One region of the Paracoccus sp. AK26 genome, then DNA from elsewhere that is predicted to be linked to it. Evidence: riboswitches for the same ligand, from Rfam matches in the RefSeq annotation. Region 1 holds a riboswitch; the other holds the start of a gene.
What was found. Region 1 has a riboswitch for cobalamin ahead of FIU66_RS10405 (TonB-dependent siderophore receptor). Riboswitches for the same ligand answer to the same signal wherever they lie in the genome.
Positions count from the first base shown of each region.

Region 2: linked by a shared signal. The riboswitch ahead of FIU66_RS14200 (DUF1852 domain-containing protein) and the one ahead of FIU66_RS10405 (TonB-dependent siderophore receptor) in region 1 are both predicted to bind cobalamin.

Region 1 covers NZ_CP041041.1:2,099,324-2,110,166, reverse strand. Annotated here, with positions in the region: gene FIU66_RS10430 (antibiotic biosynthesis monooxygenase) at 2-325, shown strand; gene parA (ParA family partition ATPase) at 407-1,042, shown strand; gene FIU66_RS10420 (ABC transporter ATP-binding protein) at 1,039-1,779, opposite strand; gene FIU66_RS10415 (iron ABC transporter permease) at 1,776-2,762, opposite strand; gene FIU66_RS10410 (ABC transporter substrate-binding protein) at 2,759-3,553, opposite strand; gene FIU66_RS10405 (TonB-dependent siderophore receptor) at 3,540-5,372, opposite strand; cobalamin riboswitch at 5,505-5,696, opposite strand; gene FIU66_RS10400 (NAD-dependent deacylase) at 5,726-6,403, opposite strand; gene FIU66_RS10395 (hypothetical protein) at 6,408-6,710, opposite strand; gene FIU66_RS10390 (heavy-metal-associated domain-containing protein) at 6,863-7,048, opposite strand; gene FIU66_RS10385 (HAD family hydrolase) at 7,124-7,822, shown strand; gene FIU66_RS10380 (DMT family transporter) at 7,815-8,696, shown strand; gene lepA (translation elongation factor 4) at 8,746-10,545, shown strand; gene FIU66_RS10370 (hypothetical protein) at 10,538-10,843, shown strand, end outside.
Region 2 covers NZ_CP041042.1:58,560-69,402, forward strand. Annotated here, with positions in the region: rRNA gene FIU66_RS14180 (23S ribosomal RNA) at 1-233, shown strand, start outside; rRNA gene rrf (5S ribosomal RNA) at 320-434, shown strand; tRNA gene FIU66_RS14190 (tRNA-Met) at 492-568, shown strand; gene FIU66_RS14195 (sorbosone dehydrogenase family protein) at 941-2,230, shown strand; cobalamin riboswitch at 2,425-2,625, shown strand; gene FIU66_RS14200 (DUF1852 domain-containing protein) at 2,749-3,726, shown strand; gene FIU66_RS14205 (methionine synthase) at 3,755-4,783, shown strand; gene FIU66_RS14210 (hypothetical protein) at 4,833-5,225, opposite strand; gene FIU66_RS14215 (M10 family metallopeptidase C-terminal domain-containing protein) at 5,281-8,625, opposite strand; gene FIU66_RS14220 (ABC transporter substrate-binding protein) at 9,156-10,757, shown strand; gene FIU66_RS14225 (ABC transporter permease subunit) at 10,830-10,843, shown strand, end outside.

The DNA of each region.
Region 1 (10,843 bases):
CATGCCCGACATCCGCCGCGATTTCGACGGCCAGACCGTCATCACCACCTTCGAGGTGACGCCGGGCAGCGCCCATGACGTGCTGGAACTGCTGACCGATGCCTGGGACCAGGTGATCCGCCGCCAGCCCGGCTTCGTGTCGGGCGCGATCCACCTCAACGACGCGCAAACCCGGATCGCCACCTATTCCCAATGGCGCGACCGCAAGGATTATCAGGCCATGCTTCGCCAGGACGAGATGCGCCGTCGCAACCGCGCGATCCATGCCATGTGCAAAAGCTTCGAGCCGGTGATGTACGAGGTCCAGGCCGTTTTCGACGACTGATGCTGCAGGTGCAGAAAGGCCGTGCAATGGCGGCGCCCGGTCGCTAACCTTCCGGTGCGTCAAGCGGGGCAGGAGTATGCGATGGCAGGCAGGATCATCACGGTGGCGCAGCAGAAGGGCGGGTCGGGCAAGACCACGCTTGCCGTCAACCTGGCCGTCAGCCTGCATCAGCGGGGGCATTCCGTCGCCCTGATCGACACCGATCCTCAGGGCAGCCTGGGCCGCTGGTTCATCGAACGGATCCAGGCGCAGGGAGAGGACGAGGCGATGGATTTCTCAACCTCGTCCGCCTGGGGGGCCAGCTATGAATCGGAAAAGCTGAAGAAGCGGTTCGACTTCGTCATCATCGACACGCCGCCCAAGATCGACAGCGACCTGCGCCCGGCGCTGCGGGTGGCCGATCTGGTGCTGGTGCCGGTCGCCACCAGTCATGTCGATCTGTGGGCCACCGAAGGCGTCCTGGAACTGGCGCGGCGGGAAAAGGCGCCGGTGCTGGTGGTGATGAACCGGGTCCGGCCCAACACCCGCTTGTCGGCCGACGTGGCGCAGAAGGCGGCGGAACTGGGCGCCGATGTCGCGGCCACGCAGGTCGCGAACCGGGTGCTTTACGCGGAAACGCTGGGCCAGGGCGTCGGCGCGATCGAACGCGCGCGCAGCGGCCCCGCGCGAAATGAAATTGCCGCGCTCACTGACGAGGTTCTGGCCACCCTCGGCTAGACCGGCAGGATCGCGGGACCGTCCGGCGTCTCGACACGGCGCACGCCGATGCCAAAGGCGCGACGCAGCAAAGTGTCTTGCAGGACTTCCGCGGCAGGCCCATCGGCCAGCACATGCCCGCCCGACAGCAGCACAAGCCGCGAACAGAACCGCGCCGCGAGCCCCAGGTCGTGGATTGAGGCCAGCACCGTCCGCCCCTCGACCGCAAGATCGCGGAACAGGCGCAGGCAGGCAAGCTGCTGGGCCGGATCCAGCCCGGCGATCGGTTCGTCCGCAATCAGCAGGGGCGTGTCCTGCGCCAAGGCCCGCGCGATCAGGGCGCGGTTCTGTTCGCCCCCCGACAGGCGCAGGGCGGTGCGTTTGCGGAACGGATTAAGCCCCATCCGGGCGATGGCGGCGTCGATGGCGGCCCGGTCGGCGCCGCTGCGCCTGCCGCCGGGCCAGGGGATGCGGCCAAGGGCCACCAGATCCTCGACGCTGACGGGCCAGGCGATCTCTCGGGCCTGGGGCAGATAGGCTGCGTGGCGCGCACGATCCGCAGGCGTCATCTGCGCCAGCGAGGACCGGCCCGTGAAGGGGATCAGGCCAAGCATGGCCTCCATCAGCGACGACTTTCCTGCGCCGTTGGGACCGATCAGGCCCACGAACTCGCCCTTGCCGATGGACAGGGTGACGCCGTGCAGGACGGGTCGCTTGCGGCGGGTGACGGACAGGCCGGCAAGATCAAGGACCATCAGACCCGCCCCCCGCTGCGGGTTTTCCAGATCAGGTGCAGGAACAGCGGCGCGCCCACGATTGCGGTCAACACGCCCAGCTTCAGGTCACGATCCGGCACGATCAGCCGCACGCCGATGTCGGCCGCCAGCAGCAGCGCCGCCCCCCCAAGCGCCGAGGCCGGCAGCAGGACCGAAGGCCGCGCGCCGATCCAGGGGCGCAGGACATGCGGCACGACAAGCCCGACAAAGCCGATCGCGCCCGCCACCGCCGTGGCCGGCCCGACGATCAGCGCGGTGCCCGCGACCAGACGCCACCGCAGCGACGGCCCGGCAAGGCCCAGGGCCTGGGCCGCGGCCTCGCCCAGGGTCAGGGCGTCAAGCGCCCGCTGCGTGGACAGGATCAGCACGGCCCCAAGGATCATCGGAGGCAGGGCCAGCCAGACATGCAGCATCGACCGGTCCGCCAGCGAACCCATCAGCCAGAAGATGATCTCGTTCGCGGCATAGGGATTGGGCGACAGGTTCAGCACCAGGGCCGTCCCCGCGCCCGCCAGGGCCGATATGGCGACACCCGCCAGGATCAGAGTCACCGATCCGCCGCGCGGCCCCGCCAGCACGACCAGCAGGCCCACGCCCGCCGCCGCGCCCAGCAGGGCCGCCAGTGGCAGCGCCAGGACCGCGACCAGGGACAGGCCGGTCTGGATCGCCAGCACCGCCCCAAGGGCCGCCATCCCGGAAATGCCCAGCAGACCGGGCTCGGCCAGCGGGTTCCTCAGATAGCCTTGCAGCGCCGCGCCGGTCAGGCCCAGGCCCGCGCCGACGGCCAGGCCCAGGATCGCGCGCGGCAGGCGGATTTCGCGCATCACGATGGGTACCGGGCCGTCGCCGCCGAAGACCAGGTCCAGCAGCGACTGCACAACCGGCAGTCCCGCCGGGCCCGTCAGAAGCGACGTCGCGAACAGCACTGCGACCAGCAGCGACAGGGCGATGAACAGCGCCTTCATTCCAGCGACCTGATGGCCCGGGTCACCAAGGGTGTGCCGCAGGTCCAGAAAAGATCCCTGACCCGCGTCTTCACGGGCGCTGCGGCGGCAAGGGCGGGATGGCTCAGGATCGCCTCGCTGCGCGACTGGCCAGGCCAGTTGGTCCCGGTGACAAGGCGGTCGGGCCGGGCCATGACCAGCAATTCCAGCGGCAGGCCGGCCGTCACCGCGATGCCGTAATCGGCAGCGATGTTGTCATATCCCGCTGCCTCAAGGATCGCGCCGGCAAGGGTCTTGGTGCCCGAGGTATAGCCGTTCGCCGAATAAAGCGCGGCCCGTCCCCGATCCGCGGGGCGGGTGGCTGCGGCAAGATCGGCGTCAAAGCGGGCCAGCAGGTCGCGCGCAGCCTCCTCGCGGCCCAGAAGCCTGCCCATGCGGGTGATCTCGGTCCGGATGGCGTCGAAATCCTCGGCCGGGGGCGGGGTCTCGACCCGGATGCCCAGACGGCGCAGCATCGAGAGTGTGGCAGGCGGGGTATAGGTTCCCGCGATCACCAGGTCGGGGCGCATGAGATAGATTTCCTCGGCCCGCCCGCTGTTGGGGACATAGGCTGCGGCCTCATCCGCCATGGGCGACAGCCGCGGATCCTGCGCAAGGCTGCTGACCGAAAGCAGCTGCCCCGGCGCGGCCAGCATCATCGCCAGCTGGTCGCTGCACAGGTTCATCGACACCACGCGCTGCGGCGCGGCACCGACAGGCAGGGCGGCGGCAATCGCCACCGCCGCCGCCAGGATGGTGCTAGAACGACGCACGCAGCCCCGCATAGACCGCCCGCCCCGAGGTGCCATAGCCCCGGACCCACTGGTAATCCTCGTCGAAGACGTTCTCGACCCGCAGATATGCGGTTGCGTTGTCGCGGACGGGGTGGCTCACGCTGAGATCGACGGTGGTGAAGTCGTCGAGGTCGTCGGCGCGCCCCGCGACGTGCTGCAGGTCGATCGCCGCGGTGGTGCCGGTGGCAAACGTGGTCTCGGCGCCCAGGTTCAGGACGCGTTCGGGGACCTGGGCCCAGTCTGGAACATTGGTCTGGTTGTCGATGAAGGTATAGGTTGCCGTCAGCGCGTGGCGTGCGCCGAAGGCATAACGACCGTCGATCTCAATGCCCCGGCGGCGGGCGATGCCGTCCACTTGATTATAGAAGTCGTCGCTGAAATCCAATGGAGTGTCGTTGTTGTCATACCCGATCAGGTTGCCTGTCTTCAGCCAAAAGGCCGTGGCGCGCAGATGGCTGCCGCCCCATTGCTTTTCGACACCAATTTCATGGGTGCGGCTTTCTTCGCGTTCTAAGGTGGCAGTGCCAATGAAGGGATCAAACAGCTGATACAGCGACGGCGCACGGAAGCCGTTGCCGATGGCGGCGCGGAACAGCAGGTCGCCATCCGCACGATAGACCGCCGCAACGCGGCCCGAGGTAAAGCCGCCAAAGCGCGAATGATCGTCGCGGCGCAGCGAGGTCGTAATGTCGATCCGGTTGCCCAAGGCTGCGGTGGTTTCCACAAAGACGCCGCTGATGCGGGCATCGCCGTTGCCCTCGGCTTCCTCTTTCTCGGTATCCGCGCCAAAGACGGCCCGGACCCCTTGACCGATATCGGTAGCCCCCTGCCAGGATACCTTGGTGCGGACCCCCTCAAAGGACGTTGGAAAGCCATTATAGTAGCTGTCGCGGGCGATGCGGTAGCGGGTCAGGGCGATGTCGTGATCTACCGCGCCGGTCGCAAACTGCGCAAAGCCACGCAGTCCATAAGATTCGTTTTCCGAATAGTCGTCGCCGGGCGTGCCGGTTGCATCGCTGGAATAGTCGATATCGGCGGTGCTGTCCTCCCAGAAGCCATTGAAGCCGATGGTGGCACCGTTATCCAGTCGATGCGCAGAATAGAAGGACAGGCGGGTCGCTTCATATCCGTCCTCCTCGAAGTTGCCGTCGGCCTCGTCAAGCGCCGAGAAGCCGTCGGTGCGGATATGGCTGATCTGGAAGGCCAGATCGGTATCGTTCCGGCGCAGGGTCGCGCCATAGCTGGCGGTCAGGGTGTTGTAGCTGCCGGCCTCTATCCCGAAGTGATGGTGCAAGCCGTCCTCGGTCGGGCGCAGGGATTCGAGGGTGAGGACACCCGCGATGGCGCGCGAACCATATAGCGCCGATTGCGCGCCTCGCAGAAGTTCAACACGGCCAACGCCTGCCGTTATTTGGCCTCCGATATCGTAGGAAGGGGTCGGGGCGGTCGAATCGGACACTTCGATTCCGTCGATTACCACCGGAACGTAACGGGCAGGCGCGCCACGAACTTCCAGAGATCCCGTGGTCCCCAACGGCCCCCGCTGGATCAGCGTCACCCCCGGCAGCTTGGTCAGGCTGCGCGACAGGGGCTGGCTGGCCCGGTCTTGCAGGTCCTCCTCGGTTAGCACAGACACCGAACTGCCCGAGCGGCTGAGTTCGGTCGGTTCGCGGTTTGCGGTCAGGGTCAGGTCGTCGAGGACGAAGGGCCTTGATGCCGCGTCCTGGGCCGCGGCGGGCAGGGCGGTTGTCAGGGCAAGGGCCGCAGTCAGCGACAAAAGAACGGGTCTTGGCGTCACGAATGACATCCTTCCAGAAACCCGGGGTGCGAATGGCCCGGGCGCGATGCGGTTCGTCCGATGGAAATGCACCCCCGGACAGCGACACCACCACGACGGAAGTTTCCGTTTCCGGCGCGCCCCTCGCACGCCGTCAGGGTGATCGCGTTCGGCAGGTCTCCTGACTTGCGGGTCACAGCTTGGCCGGGCCTTCCCATCCCGCGCGCGGGACAGTGGCGTTCATCCGGCCTCGCTCTCCGCTGACAGTTGCGGGGGCAGTCGCGGAATCGCACCGCGTTCCCTTTTAACCGGGACGGACCCGGAACCGAGGCAGCGCCGCCTTAGCTCACAAGGCCGTCATCAGGCAAGGGCAATCAACCCAGCGAGGCCACCCATTCCGGGACCGTGCGACCGGCGGGCCCGGTGATGCGGCGGTGGAAGTCGCGGGCGTTGGCGCTGCCTTCAAGGTTCAGCTCCAGGCACTCCACCCCCTGGCGCCGGGCGTGCTGGGCAAAGCCCGCCGCAGGATAGACATTGCCCGAGGTGCCGATCGCCGCGAACAGGTCGGCGCTTTCCAGGGCGTCCCAGATGCGCTCCATGTGATAGGGCATTTCCCCGAACCAGACGATGTCGGGCCGGGTGGCGGGGCGGGCGCAGGCGGGGCAGGGGTCGTCGGGCGACATCACGGGCGGCGCGGGCCAGCGATGGCCGCAAGCCGCGCAGAGGGCGCCCGACAGCGAGCCATGCATGTGGATCACCTCGGGGCTGCCCGCGCGTTCGTGCAAATCGTCGACATTCTGCGTGACAAGCGTCAGGTCGTGGCGCCGGGCCAGATCGGCCAGCGCCAGATGCGCCGCGTTGGGCTGCGCCCCGGCTGCGTCCTTGCGGCGCATGTTGTAGAAGCGGTGCACAAGCGCGGGATCGGCGGCGAAGCCTTCGGGCGTCGCCACGTCCTCGATCCGGTGGCTTTCCCATAGACCATCGACGGCGCGAAAGGTCGCAAGGCCGCTTTCGGCGGAAATGCCCGCGCCGGTCAGGACGGTGATGCGCAAGGGCTTACCGGCAATAGGCCTCGGCCTGGGATGCGAACCGCTTGTAGCGCGCCCAGAAGGCATTGTCGCGGTCGCTCTTCGACATGCGGACCTCTTGCGCCTCGTGCGGGTCGCGGAAGAAGGACGCCGCGCGCCGCTGGTCGGACCTGGACAGCGTCTGGTTCGCGACCTGCTGGATGCAGGTGCACAAGGGCGCGTTGCCGCGTGCGCGGTCGGACCGGACGCAGGCGCTATCGATGGGACCGGCGACGGCCAGGGGCGCGGTCATCATGATGGCGGCGGCCGCAATGACGATGCGGTTTAGCATGAACTGTCTCCTCGGGTTGCCTTTGCTGGCGGCGGGTGCCGGTTGTCCCGGTCTGCGATCCCGTCCGGCATCGATGCTAGCAGGAAGTGCCCGCCCGCTCAATCGCGAGTGGTGCGGGCCAGGTTCGCCCGCCTGCTCAAGGCCTTGGGCGGTCAGGCTGGGGAAACTTCGTATCCGGCCGCGCGAATCGCGTTGGCGGCTCGGGTCTGCTCCAGTCCTTCGACCGTGACGGTCTTGGCGGCCAGATCGACCGTGGCATGGCCGCCGGCCTCGGCGATGGCGGCCTCGACGGCGGCCTTGCAATGGCCGCAGGTCATGTCGGGAACGGTGAAGGTCATGGCTTTACCTTGGGATTTGACAAGTCACTGCCAGCATGGTCCTGCATGGGCGCGGCGGCAAGACAAGAGGATGCGATGATCGACGCGATCGGACTGGATGCCGACGACACCCTTTGGGAAAACGAGACCTTCTTCCGCGTGACCGAGGGCGAATTCGCGGCCCTGTTGGGCGATTACGCGGACGGCGCCGACATCGCCAGCCGGTTGCTGGATGTCGAGCGCGCGAACCTTGCCCGCTATGGCTTCGGCATCAAGGGCTTCATGCTGTCGATGGTCCAGACCGCGATCGAGTTGACCGACGGGCGGATCGACGGCCGCGCCATCGGCCGCATCCTGGAACTGGGGCAGGAGATGCTGGCCCATCCGGTCGATCTGCTTCCCGGCGTGGTGCAGGCGCTTGATGCCCTGGCCGACCGGCGTCTGATCCTGATCACCAAGGGCGACCTGATCGACCAGGAACGCAAGATCGCCGCATCCGGGCTGGCCGAACGCTTCGACGCGGTCGAGATCCTGGCCGACAAGTCGCCGGAAACCTATGCTCGCGTCCTGTTCCGCGCCGACGTCGCGCCCGAACGCTTCGCGATGGTCGGCAATTCGATGAAAAGCGACGTGCTGCCGGTGGTGGAACTGGGCGGGCATGGCGTCTTCATCCCGCATGCGATGACCTGGGCCATCGAACATGCCGATGCGCCGGATCATCCCCGCGCGCACCGGCTGGACAGCATCGCTGACCTGCCCGGCCTGATCGCCCGGCTGGAGGCGGATCATGCATAACCTCCGCGCGGCGCTGCTGATGGTTCTGGCCATGGCCGCCTTTGCCTGCGAGGACGCGCTGCTGAAGGGCCTGTCGGGCCGCATCCCCACGGGCCAGCTTCTGGCTGTCATCGGATTTGCCGGCATGGCGGTCTTCGGCCTGTGGATCGCCTTCAGCCCCGAAGGCCTGCGCCTGCGCAACCTGCTGCGGCCACAGGTGGCGCTGCGCAACCTGTGCGAGGGCGTCTGCGCCATCACCTTTGTCACCGCGCTTGCCACGGGGGATCTGTCCATCGCCTCGGCCATCCTGCAGGCGCAGCCCCTGCTGATGACGCTTGGCGCGGCGCTGTTCCTGGGCGAGCAGGTGGGCTGGCGCCGCTGGATGTCCATTGCGGTGGGCTTTGCGGGCGTCCTGCTGATCGTCAAGCCCGGCACCGCCGCCTTCGAGTTCAGTTCGGTCCTGGCGATCATCGCCGTGGTCACGCTTGCGGTCCGCGACCTGGTGACACGCCGCCTGCCGCCCGAGGTGGGTTCGGGCCTGCTGTCGGCCGGGGCCTTTGGGTCGATGGGTGTCGCGGGCCTGGTCCTGCTGGCCGTCGGCGCCCAACAGCCCATCGCGCCCTCGGCGGGGCAGGGGGCGCTGATGGCGGCGACCCTGTGCTTTGGCCTTCTGGGCTATATCACCATGGTGATCGCCACCCGCATCGCCGAGATCGCGGTGATCGCGCCCTTCCGCTATTCCCGGCTGCTGTTCGCCATGCTGCTGGCGGTCGCGGTCTTCGGCGAAAGGCCCGATGCGGCGACGCTTCTGGGGGCGGCGCTGATCGCGGGCGCGGGGATCTATTCCATGTGGCGAGAGGCGCGGCTGCGGCGGGCGCAACTGGCCGCGCTGTAAGCTGCAAAATCCCCTTCCCGCAGGGCCAAAGCCCTTGTATAGCCCGGCCATGACCGAGCTTTCCCTGATCCGCAATTTCTCCATCGTGGCCCATATCGACCACGGCAAATCCACCCTGGCCGACCGGCTGATCCAGCTGACGGGCACTGTCGCCGAACGCGACATGAAGGCCCAGCTTCTGGACAGCATGGATATCGAGCGGGAACGCGGCATCACCATCAAGGCCAACACCGTCCGGATCAGCTATCCGGCCAAGGACGGCCGCACCTATGTGCTGAACCTGATCGACACGCCGGGCCATGTGGACTTCGCCTACGAGGTCAGCCGGTCCATGCGCGCGGTCGAAGGCTCGCTGCTGATTGTGGACGCATCCCAGGGGGTCGAGGCGCAGACGCTGGCCAATGTCTATCAGGCCATCGACGCGGGGCACGAGATCGTGCCGGTCCTGAACAAGATCGACCTGCCCGCCGCCGAACCCGACCGCGTCAAGGACAACATCGAGGAGGTGATCGGCATCGACGCGCAGGACGCGATCCCGATCAGCGCCAAGACCGGCCTCGGCATCCCCGACGTGCTGGAAGCCATCGTGACGCGCCTGCCCGCCCCCAAGGGCGACCGCGACGCGCCGCTGAAGGCCATGCTGGTGGATTCCTGGTATGACGCCTATCTGGGCGTCGTGGTGATGATCCGCGTCATGGACGGCGTGATCCGCAAGGGCGACCGCGTGAAGATGATGCAGACCGGCGCAGTCTATGGCATCGACAAGCTGGCCGTGCTGACCCCGCAGATGGTGGACATCGCCGAACTGGGCCCGGGCGAGATCGGCGTCTTCACCGCCTCCATCAAGCAGGTCCGCGACACCCGCGTGGGCGACACCATCACCCATGAGAAGAAGGGCGCGTCCGAGGCCCTGCCGGGCTTCAAGCCCGCCCAGCCGGTGGTCTTCTGCGGGCTGTTCCCCGTGGACGCCAACGATTTCGAGGCCCTGCGCGACGCGATCGAGAAGCTGGCCCTGAACGACGCCTCCTTCAGCTACGAGATGGAGACCTCGGCCGCCCTCGGCTTCGGCTTCCGCTGCGGCTTCCTGGGGCTTTTGCACCTCGAGGTAATCCGCGACCGGCTGGAACGCGAATACGACCTGGACCTGATCACCACCGCCCCCAGCGTCGTCTTCAAGCTGCACATGCGCGACGGAGAGGTGCGCGACCTGCACAACCCCGCCGACATGCCCGACCTGACCCATGTGGACCATATCGAGGAACCGCGCATCAAGGCCACCATCATGGTCCCCGACGAATACCTGGGCGACGTGCTGAAGCTGTGCCAGGACCGCCGCGGCATCCAGCTGGACCTGACCTATGCCGGCAACCGCGCCATGGTCGTCTATGACCTGCCCCTGGCCGAGGTCGTCTTCGACTTCTACGACCGCCTGAAATCCGTGACCAAGGGCTATGCCAGCTTCGACTATCAGATCAGCGAATACCGCGAGGATTTCCTGGTCAAGATGTCGATCCTGGTCAATGACGAGCCTGTGGACGCCCTGTCCATCATGGTCCACCGCGACCGCGCCGAGGCCCGTGGCCGCGTGATGGTGGAAAAGCTCAAGGAACTGATCCCCCGGCACATGTTCAAGATCCCGATCCAGGCGGCCATCGGCGCCCGCGTGATCGCGCGCGAGACACTGTCGGCCATGCGCAAGGACGTGACCGCCAAATGCTATGGCGGCGACGCGACGCGGAAAAAGAAGCTGCTGGAGAAGCAGAAGGCCGGCAAGAAGAAGATGCGCCAGTTCGGGAAAGTGGAGATCCCGCAGACGGCGTTTATTCAGGCGTTGAAGATGGATGGGTGACAGGGATCGTATGGAAGAAAACGATCAGCCCTATAATATTTTTCGCGATCAAAAATTCTGGGATGCTCTTGGCGGTACAGAAGAGGATGATGCTCTAGCTGATTTTCGCGAGACAGACGCGGGTGCGCCTTATATGTGGATGCTGGGCAGAATCATTCTAGATTTCAATTATGCAGAGCATCAGCTAAAGGCCCTTTTTTGGGGCTATTTTTCGGATTCATTTGAAGCAGGGCATGCTCTTACAACAGCCCTTGGCTCCACAACTGTAACTGCAATCCTTCGTGATGCCGTAAAGAGA
Region 2 (10,843 bases), on a different replicon from region 1:
GTACGAGAGGACCGGGGTGAACGTTCCACTGGTGGACCTGTTGTCGTGCCAACGGCAGTGCAGGGTAGCTATGAACGGACAGGATAAACGCTGAAGGCATCTAAGCGTGAAGCCCCCCTCAAAACAAGGTCTCCCTTGAGAGCCGTGGAAGACCACCACGTCGATAGGCCGGAGATGTAAGTGCAGCAATGCATTCAGTTGACCGGTACTAATGGCTCGATAGGCTTGATTTGATCCGGAAGAAGCAGGACTTCTTCCAAAAGCATCCTTGGACAACATCGTCACTCCAAAGTGGCAACGCTGAGCGTGTCTTTCCCGGTCTGGTGGCCCTAGCGCGAGCAAAACACCCGATCCCATCCCGAACTCGGCCGTTAAGTGCCGCTGCGCCGATGGTACTGCGTCTCAAGACGTGGGAGAGTAGGTCACCGCCAGACCTGGAAAGACACGCAATATCTCCCTGAAACGATCATCCCGATCCAGGACACCCCTGTCGCGGGGTAGAGCAGCCCGGTAGCTCGTCAGGCTCATAACCTGAAGGCCGCAGGTTCAAATCCTGCCCCCGCAACCAAAAACACACCGCATCACCACACCAAAAAACCTCCCCCAGGGAGGCTCTTTGCGTTTAAGCCAAGGGATGCGCAGCGCAGGAACAGCATCGCGGCCAGAACCCCCTCCAGGTCGCCCGCTTGCCCGCCATCGGCACAATCACCACGCCATCCTCGATCAGCCCGCCCATCAGGCAACGGTGATCGCCTCTGGAAAACCCGTCAGCATCCGCGGAAGCCTCATCAAGAAGCCGCAAAGGCGAGAGTGTCGAGAAGAGGGAGGCAGGATCCGGCCAAGGCGCACCCATCGGTGGCCACCGTCCGCCACCCTAAAACCTGCTGTTGCGACCCCTCTGCTGCCGCTAACATGGCCTCCAAAAGCTTGGAGACCGCATATGGAACTTATCGCAAAGGCGACCGCGCTTGTGGGTGGCACGGTGGCGCGCCTGCGTCGCATGGGAACGCCCGCACATCAGGCCCTGGGGCCAAGACCGCAGATTCCCGATGCGAAGGCGCAGGGCATCATGACCCTGAAGATGCCGGTCGCCCGGGGCTGGAAGGACGGGCATGTTCCGACCTGCGCAGCCGGCCTCAAGGTCAATGCCTTTGCATCCGGCCTGGACCATCCCCGCTGGATCGAGGTCCTGCCGAACGGCGATGTTCTGGTCGCGGAATCCAAGGAGCAGCCGGGGCCGCCCAAGACCCTGATGGACCATGCCGCGCAGGCGACCATGCGTCGGGCCAAGGCCATCGGGGTCAGCGCCAATCGCGTGTCCTTGCTGCGCGACGCGGATGGAGACGGGGTAGCCGAAATCCGCGAAGCCTTTGTCGAGAACCAGAACCAGCCTTTCGGCATGGCGCTGATCGGGAACAGGTTCTACCTTGGGAATACCGACGGGATCGTTGCCTTCGACTACGCTGCGGGTGCGACGTCCCTGGCCGGGCCGGGGCAGAAGCTGGTCAGCTTCAAGCCGCACGGGCACTGGACGCGCAGCCTGATCGCGTCGCCGGACGGCACCAGGATCTATGCGGGCGTCGGTTCCCTGTCCAACATCGGCGACCAGGGCATGGAGGCGGAAGAAGGCCGCGCGGCAATCTGGGAACTGGATGTTGCCACGGGAAAGGCCCGCATCTTTGCGTCGGGCCTGCGCAATGCCGTGGGCATGGCCTGGGAATCCACGACGGGGACGCTTTGGACGGTCGTGAACGAACGGGACGGCCTGGGGGACGAGACGCCCCCGGATTACCTGACCTCGGTACAGGAGGGGGGCTTCTACGGCTGGCCCTATTCCTATTGGGGATCGACCGTGGACGACAGGGTTCCGCAGGACAAGGCCCTGGTCGCCCGCGCGATCACACCCGATTATGCATTGGGCGGGCACACGGCCTCGCTTGGCTTGTGCTGGATGCCGGCCGGAACCCTGCCGGGCTTCGGCGAGGGCATGGTCATCGGCCAGCACGGATCTTGGAACCGCGCGAAGCTGAGCGGCTACAAGCTGATCTTCGTCCCCTTCGCCAACGGCGCGCCCAGCGGTCCTCCGCGCGACATCCTGACAGGCTTCCTGTCCGGCGATGAAAAGGTCGCCTATGGGCGTCCCGTGGGTGTCGCGATCGGACCGGACCGAAAGTCGCTGCTGATGGCGGATGACGTGGGTGATGTGATCTGGCGCGTCACAGGCGCATAGGAACGGCGTGCGGGGAAACCAGGTCCGCCCTTCCCCGATCATGCCCAAACCCTGCGCCATGACCTTGGGCGGGATGCGAAGCCGTCGCGTCGCCGCCCCAGCGGTCATGCGGCGGATCTTTGACGCATCATGTTCATAATCAACATGAAAATTTCTCCGTTCCCTCTGCGTTGACTTGGGCGCCGCCCTGGCCAATCCTGCGTCCAGATCAAGGTGCCGGGGGAAATCCCCGGGTAAAAGGGAATCCGGCAAGGCCATCGCCAATCCGGAGCTGCCCCCGCAACTGTAGGCGGAGAGCCTGTCCGAATGACCACTGGCGCAGATGTCGCGCCGGGAAGGCCGGACAGGGCTATGACCCGCAAGCCAGGAAACCTGCCTTGGTCATCACCTGTTCCGGCCGCGGTGGGCGCGTCGGAAGCGGCACATCCGCAAGGTGACATCGCCGCCCCATGGCATCCGTCATGGGGCCAGTTGGTTTCACGGCCCCTGTCCCCGGGCCGCTCAGAAGGCATGTCAGGATGAGAGAAGACATCACCTATACCATCAACAGCATTCCGTTCGACGAGGATTACCGCCCATCGGACGGCACGCGCGCCACCACGAATTTTGCCAACCTTGCCAAGGGCGAGGGGCGGCGCGAAAACCTGCGCAACGCCTTTGACATGATCAACAACCGCTTCAACGCCCTAGCCCCTTGGGACAACCCCCACGGCGATCGCTACGCGGTCGAGCTGGAGATCATCTCGGCCCAGGCAAGCCTGGGTCACGGCTCCGATGCCTTCCCGTTGATCGAGATCCTGAAGCCCACCATCCTGGACCGGAAGAACGACCGGCGGATCGACGGGATTCCGGGAAACAACTTCTCGTCCTATGTGCGCGACTATGATTTCAGCATCCTGCTGCCGCGGCACAACAAGGGGCGGCCCGACTTCAGCATACCGGATGATTTCGGGGATCTGCATGGGAAGCTGTTCAGGTGTTTCCTCGATTCTCCTGCCTACAGGATGGCTTTTTCAAAGCCGCCGGTCATCTGCCTTAGCGTTTCAAGCAGCAGGACCTATCACCGGACGGAAAACTGCCATCCCGTCCTGGGCGTCGAATACCGGCAGGACCAGCTTTCCGCGACCGACCGCTATTTCGCGAAGATGGGGTTGCGGGCGCGCTGCTTCATGCCGCCCGGCAGCGTCGCGCCGCTGGCATTCTATTTCACCGGCGATCTGCCTACCGACTATTCGGTCCTGGAATTGATCGGCACCATCAGCACGATGGAAAGCTTCCAGAAGATCTACCGGCCCGAGATCTACAATGCCAATTCCCCTGCCGGACAATGCTACCGTCCAGACCTGACGCATCGGGATCATTCCGTGACCCGGATCGTCTATGATCGGGAAGAACGCAGCCGGCTGGCGATCGAACAGGGACAATACGCCGAGGAGAAATTCATCAAGCCGAACCATGCCATGCTTGCGCAATGGTCCGCCCGACACGCCGCCTGATCAACCCAACATGCAAGGCCATCCAGACATGAACAAATTGCTGCCCACCGCCACTGCCGGAAGTTTGCCGAAACCGTCCTGGCTTGCCCAGCCCGAAACCCTTTGGTCGCCCTGGAAGCTGCAGGGCGAGGAGTTGGTCGAGGGCAAGCAGGATGCCCTTCGCGTGGTGCTGACCGATCAGCAGCAGGCGGGCATCGACATCGTCAGCGACGGCGAACAGACGCGCCAGCATTTCGTCACCACCTTTATCGAGCATCTGGACGGCGTCGATTTCCAGAAGCGCGAAACAGTCAGGATCCGCGACCGCTACGATGCCAGCGTGCCCACCGTCGTGGGCGCCGTGTCCCGCCAGAAGCCCGTGTTCGTCGAGGACGCAAGGTTCCTGCGCGGGCTGACGGACCAGCCGATCAAATGGGCCCTGCCGGGTCCGATGACCATGATCGATACGCTCTACGACGCCCATTACAAGAGCCGCGAAAAGCTGGCCTGGGAATTTGCCAGGATCCTCAACGACGAGGCCAGGGAACTGGAGGCCGCGGGCGTCGACATCGTCCAGTTCGACGAACCGGCCTTCAACGTCTTCTTCGACGAGGTCAACGACTGGGGCATCGCGGCCCTGGAAAGGGCGGCCGAAGGCCTGCGGTGCGAAACCGCCGTCCACATCTGCTATGGATACGGCATCAAGGCCAATACGGACTGGAAGAAGACCCTGGGCGCGGAATGGCGGCAATATGAGGAAGTGTTCCCCAAGCTGCAGAAATCCTCGATCGGGATGGTTTCGCTGGAATGCCAGCATTCCCGCGTTCCGATGGACCTGATCGAACTTCTGCGGGGCAAGAAGGTGATGGTCGGGGCCATCGACGTGGCGACGGAGGTCATCGAGACGCCCGAGGAAGTGGCCGACATCCTGCGCCAGGCCCTTCGCTTCGTGGATGCGGACAAGCTTTACCCTTGCACCAATTGCGGCATGGCGCCCCTGCCCCGCCGCGTGGCGCAAGGAAAGTTGTCCGCCCTCAGCGCCGGTGCCGAGATCGTGCGGCGCGAACTTTCGGCCTGATGAGGAACAGAACCGGGTCGCCTGCGCGGCCCGGCCCACCAGCCGTCGCCTAGTACATGACGGTGTAGAGGGTGATTTCGACCGGCAGGTCGTCTTCGACCTGGGCGCTGCCTCGGGCAAGCAGCCAGCCGTCCGCGCGCTGCAGCTCTGCCACGACCTGCTGGCGCGAAGACATTCTGGTGCCGGGGGGCAGCGGAAGGGCAAGTCTTATCTTGCTTGAACCGCCATCGCTTTCGGCGCTGGCCCGGGCAGCCATGCGTTGCGGGTCAGCCGGCCCTTCAAGATAGACGGCCAACCGGCCCTTCGGGATGGCCTCGCCGCCCTCGAAGCCGATCGTGATGGCGATCTCGCTGGAATGCGGGCTGTTGGCCAGGGCGCCGAATGCCACCGCCGCAGTTGCGGCGCCCAGCAATATCCCCCGTCGATCTGCAAGCCGCTTCATCCTGTCTTCCTTGTGCTTGCGGACCGGGGCGCGGTTCTGCGCCCCGGTCCAGGCGTCATCCGACGATATAGAAGTCTTCGGCCGACAGGTTCAGGCCCGAATCCAGCCGTGCGAAGCGGATCGCGTCGTTTTGGCCCGCACCGTCGGCGTCAAAGGACAGGAAGCCGTCGTTGCGGTCGTAAAGGATGCGGTCGTCGGCATCCCGCGCGGCACCGTCCGGACTGCTGCGGAACGCCCCGAAGGCCAGTTCGCCCAACTCGCCGATCCCTTCGAACACGTCCCTGGCCAGCAGGATCAGGTCGTCGGCCAGGTCGAAATCCCGGATCCGGTCGATATTGCCGTCGCCAAGCTCGGTCGAGAAGCGGAAGCTGTCCTCGCCCGCGCCGCCGATCAGCACGTCCGCGGCCAGCCCGCCGTCCAGAAGATCGCTGCCAGCCCCGCCGCGCAGCGTGTCCTGGCCTGCCTCGCCAGGCTGGACCGGCTCGGGCGGGAACTCGACCGAGACGTTCAGCTTGTAGGTCGAGCCTTCGGGAACGGAATCCGACCAGCCGTCGCCCGGGGCGTCGGGTGACCAGCTTCCTTCGACGATGTAGTAGCTGCCGGTCTCCTCGACGGTGAAGACGGTCGAGGAATCGCGGTTGCTGTTCGAGCCGGGATCGCCGCCGCCGTCGTCATTCTGGGCGACGATGTTGCCCTCGGCGTCCAGCAGCCTGACCCAGCTGTCATGGACATTGGGATCGGCGATACCGTCGATGTCGATGGTGATCAGCGTTCCCGCCGCCAGGTCGATGCGGTAATAGCCGCCCTCGCCGGTGCCGGTGGCATTGACGGTTGTATGCAGGACCGTGGTCGAATCGAAGATGTCCGGGTCGGCTGCCAGCGAGAAGTTGTTCGAAATATCGAAGGCGGTCTCGATGGAATTGTTCGTCGCATCCGCCCCTAGCGTGGCATAGCCGCTGCCCAGGCCGGGGCGCGGCACGGCCTCGCCTTGATCGGCGAAGTCGCCCAGCAGGGTGTCATCGCCGCGTCCGCCCCGAAGATCGTCGTCGCCCCCTTGGCCGGTCAGCACATTGGCGCCGGCATTGCCTTGCAGGCGGTCGCCCAGGCCCGAGCCCGAGACATTCTCGATCGACACGAAGCTGTCGCCTTCGGACCCGCCAAGGCCCAGCCCGACGCGGACGCCGGTCGTGGCATAGGCGTAATCCGCCGTGTCGCGTCCCGCCCCGCCCATCAGCGTGTCGCGGCCTTCGCCGCCCGACAGGGTGTCGTCGCCTGCCCCGCCGGACAGTTCGTTGGCCGCGTCATTGCCGTTGATGTGGTCGTCGAAACGCGATCCGACCGCGTTCTCGAACTCGGCCAGGATGTCGTGGCGGATGACCGTGCCGCGCCCGACGATCTGGACGGGGCCGTCGGCATCGCCGCCACGGGCCGATCCGTCGGCCAGGTCGATCCTGACGGCCGCCGAACTGCCCGCATAGACGACCGTGTCGATCCCTTCCCCGCCGTTCAGGTAATCCTGGCCCGCGCCGCCGATCACCGTGTCGTCGCCGCCTTCGCCATAGATGATGTCGCCGTCATTGCCGCCGTCCAGCAGGTCGTTCCCGTCGCGACCGTTGAAATAGTCGCCGCCGCCCTGGCCGCGGAAATGGTTCGCCGCGCCCGTGCCGACAAAGCGGTCGATCCGGTCATCCGATCCGATGAGGTTTTCAATGCTGTAGAAGGTGTCGCCCGAGGCTGTGCCGCCGCTGGCGACATTGGTTTCCAGGTTGACCAGCAACTGGAAGGGGCTTTCACGGCTGAAATCGACCGTATCGCTGCCGGCGCCGCCCCGGAAGACGTCGACCCCGTCCTGGCCCATCATCAGGTCGTCGCCGTTGCCGCCGTCCAGCGTGTCGTCGCCCGCGCCGCCGAAGATGGTGTCGTCGCCGTTCCCGCCGTAAAGCGCGTCGTCGCCGTCGTCGCTTTCGGTCTGGTCCTCAAGATCGGCGACGGCGATCGTGTTGTTGATGTCGCGGCTGGCCAGCGAATCCCGCCCGCCGACGATCAGGTCGTCGCCGCCCAGGCCGAAGATCGTGTTGCCGCCGGCACCACCGTCCAGCGAGTTGTCGGCCCCATCGCCCAGAAGGACGCTGGCAAGGGGCGTGCCGCCGCTGCCCGCGGGATCGCCCTCGGCGTCATAGCCCGGGCCTTCGGTCGTGCCACCGGAATAGATGATGTTCTCGACATTGGCGACCTCGCCCAGGTCAAGGCCTTCCGCCAGGACGATGATCGTGTCGTCGCCGCCATCGGCTTCCTCGCGCACCAGGTCATCGGCGGAATCGACGAAATAGATGTCGTTCCCGCCGTTCCCGGCCATCCGGTCGCCGCCGCCGCGACCGTCAAGGACGTTGGCGCCGTCATTGCCGATCAGGATGTCGGCATGGCGGCTGCCGATGCCGTTCTCGACATAGTATTCGGTCTGGTCTGCATTGTGGCCGGCGAAGATCGAGACGTTGTTGCTGTGCCCGTTCACGCTGGAGAACTGCCCCGCGCGCAGGTCCAGGATCGTGCCCGCCGTGGACCCCGAAAAGTCGATCGTGTCATTGCCGCCGGTGTCGTGGATGACAAAGCCGATGTCGCGCTGCATCCCGGTCGAGGTCAGCTCGTATCCATAGACGGTGGCGTTGAAGCCATAGACATCGTCGCCGGTGTTCAGGTCGATGGTCTGGTAGGTTCGCTGCCCGTTCGCATCGACGGTCGAGAAGAACCGCCGGATGATGGCCTCGATATCGGCCATCAGCGGCGTCGAGGCCGACCAGCGGCTTTCCTCGCCCACGTCGATCCCGTCGAAATAGGACATGACGCTGTATTGCTGGCGGTCATAGATCCAGGTGGCGTTGTTCAGATAGTTGATCTGCACGCCCCCGGGGCCGCTGTAGTTGTAGAGGCCGGGGTGGTTCAGGCCGAACTCGTGCCCGAATTCGTGGACAAAGGAATCGAACACATAGCCGCCGATATCGGTCAGGTCCGGTTCCGTGTCATGGAACCGCTGGCCGATGCTGACATAGCGGTTGCTGGAAAAGGCGCTGCCGTCGCTGGGCTCGCCCAGTTCGGGGCTGACCACCTGCATCCAGTCGGTGTTGCGATCAAAGGGCGCGTCGTCGACGATCTCGAACCGCAGGGGCGTAACCGAGGACCAGGTCGACAGGGCGCCGATGGCCGCCGCCTTGTAGTCGGGATGGTTGTTCAGTTCATGCAGGTTGATGCGCAGCGGCTCGGCCGCGATGGCGGGTGTCAGGCTGCGGTTCAGCGCGCCCAGATAATCCAGGAAGGCTTCGTAATCCTCGCTTTTTCCGAAGGGATTGTCCGGCGTCTGGTCGTTGACCCACCATTCTTCACCGTTCTGGATCGAAGTCGGCATGATCTGGCTCTCCCTGTTCATCAACTATTGGTGGTTAATTCTGCGTGGCCCGAAGGCCTTTGGATTTCGCCGCGACTTGCACATCCTGCAGGAAGCGGCGGTCATCACGGTTGATGATGGTCCCCGGACCACAACCTGTCCACGATTCAAGACGCGGGAATGGACGGACCTAATATGTTTGATATCAGTTGGTTATGATGATGGTGATATGGGAAGGGCGGAATCCTGCCTGCGGACGGGCCGTTGTCGGCGGTCTTCTTCTCATGCAAAGATTAACGGGAACAAAGCGCGATTCCAGAAACAGATACGCAGGCATTCCTCAACCAAGGCGAGAAAGACCGGGATTGTCATGGGTAAGTCACACTGACCTTGATTCCTGCCTTCAGTTCGGTCATGACCCTTTGGTCATGGTCCGATGCTAGTGGAGCAGCCTGCACAAGCGGGTGTATGCCTAAATAATGCGCACCGCGAATCCCCCCGGGACACAAACGCGGTCACAAGTTCAACAGAGAGCGAAAGGAACTATTCGCATGAAACTTCTGTCGCACGGCCTTCTGGCCGTCTCGGCGTTGGCGCTGACCACCGCCTTTGCCGAAGCAAAGACCTTCGTCTATTGCTCGGAAGCCTCGCCCGAGGGCTTCGATCCCTCGCCTTATACGGCGGGCACCACCTTCGACGCATCGGGCCATCCGATCTACAACCGCCTGACCGAGTTCAAGAAGGGCACGACCGAGGTCGAGCCGGGCCTGGCCGAAAGCTGGGAAGTGTCCGAGGACGGGACGGAATACACCTTCAAGCTGCGCCAGGGCGTCAAGTTCCATTCGAACGACCGCTTCACGCCCACCCGCGACTTCAACGCCGATGACGTGATCTTCTCGTTCCAGCGGCAGGGCGATCCGAACCACCCGTGGCACCAGTATATCCCGGGCATCACCTATGAATACTATACCTCGATGGACATGCCGAACCTGGTGAAGTCCATCGAGAAGGTCGACGACTATACCGTCAAGATCACGCTGAACCGGCCGGAAGCGCCGTTCCTGGCCAATATCGCGATGCCCTTCGCATCCATCGTGTCCAAGGAATATGCCGACACGCTGGAAGCGGCGGGTGCGCAGGCCGACCTGAACAACCTGCCGATCGGCACGGGCCCGTTCCGCTTCGTGGCCTATCAGAAGGACGCGGTGATCCGCTATCAGAAGAACGCCGACTATTGGGGCGAGGCACCCAAGATCGACGACCTGATCTTCGCGATCACGCCCGATCCCTCGGTCCGGCTGCAAAAGCTGAAGGCCGGCGAATGCCACCTGATGCCCTATCCCTCGCCCGCCGACCTGGAATCGATCCGGGCCGACGACAGCCTGAAGCTGGACGAACAGCCGGGCCTGAACGTGGGCTATCTGGCCTATAACACCACGGTTGCGCCCTTCGACAATCCGAAGGTCCGCAAGGCGCTGAACATGGCCATCAACAAGGAAGCCATCATCGACGGGGTGTTCCAGGGCGCGGCGGAACCTGCCAAGAACCCGATCCCGCCGACCATGTGGTCCTATAACGACGCGGTCCAGGACGACCCCTACGATCCCGAAGCCGCCAAGGCCATGCTGGAGGCCGAAGGCGTCACGGACCTGTCGATGAACATCTGGGCGATGCCCGTGCAGCGGCCCTACATGCCCAATGCCCGCCGCACCGCGGAACTGATGCAGGAAGACCTGTCCAAGGTCGGTGTCAATGCGCAGATCGTGTCCTATGAATGGGGCGAATACCTGCAGAAGTCGATGGAGGCCGGGCGCGACGGCGCGGTGATCCTGGGCTGGACCGGCGACAATGGCGATCCCGACAACTTCCTGTCGGTGCTGCTGTCCTGCGATTCCGCCAAGGAAGGCGGCGCGAACCGCGCCTTCTGGTGCAACGAGGAATTCTCGGACCTGCTGCAGCAGGCCAAGGTGACCTCGGACCAGGCGGAACGCACGAAGCTCTATGAACAGGCCCAGGTGATCTTCAAGGACCAGGCGCCCTGGCTGACCATCGCGCATTCGACCCAGTATGTGCCGATGCGGTCCGAGGTGACGGGCTTCGTCATGAGCCCCTTGGGTGACTTTACCTTCGAAACCGTGGATCTGGCCGAATAAGCCTGCCTCACATCGTCTGACAAACGAACGCGCGGGCCAGACTGCCCGCGCGTTCCCCAAGGGACAAGGCACATGGTCCGCTTCCT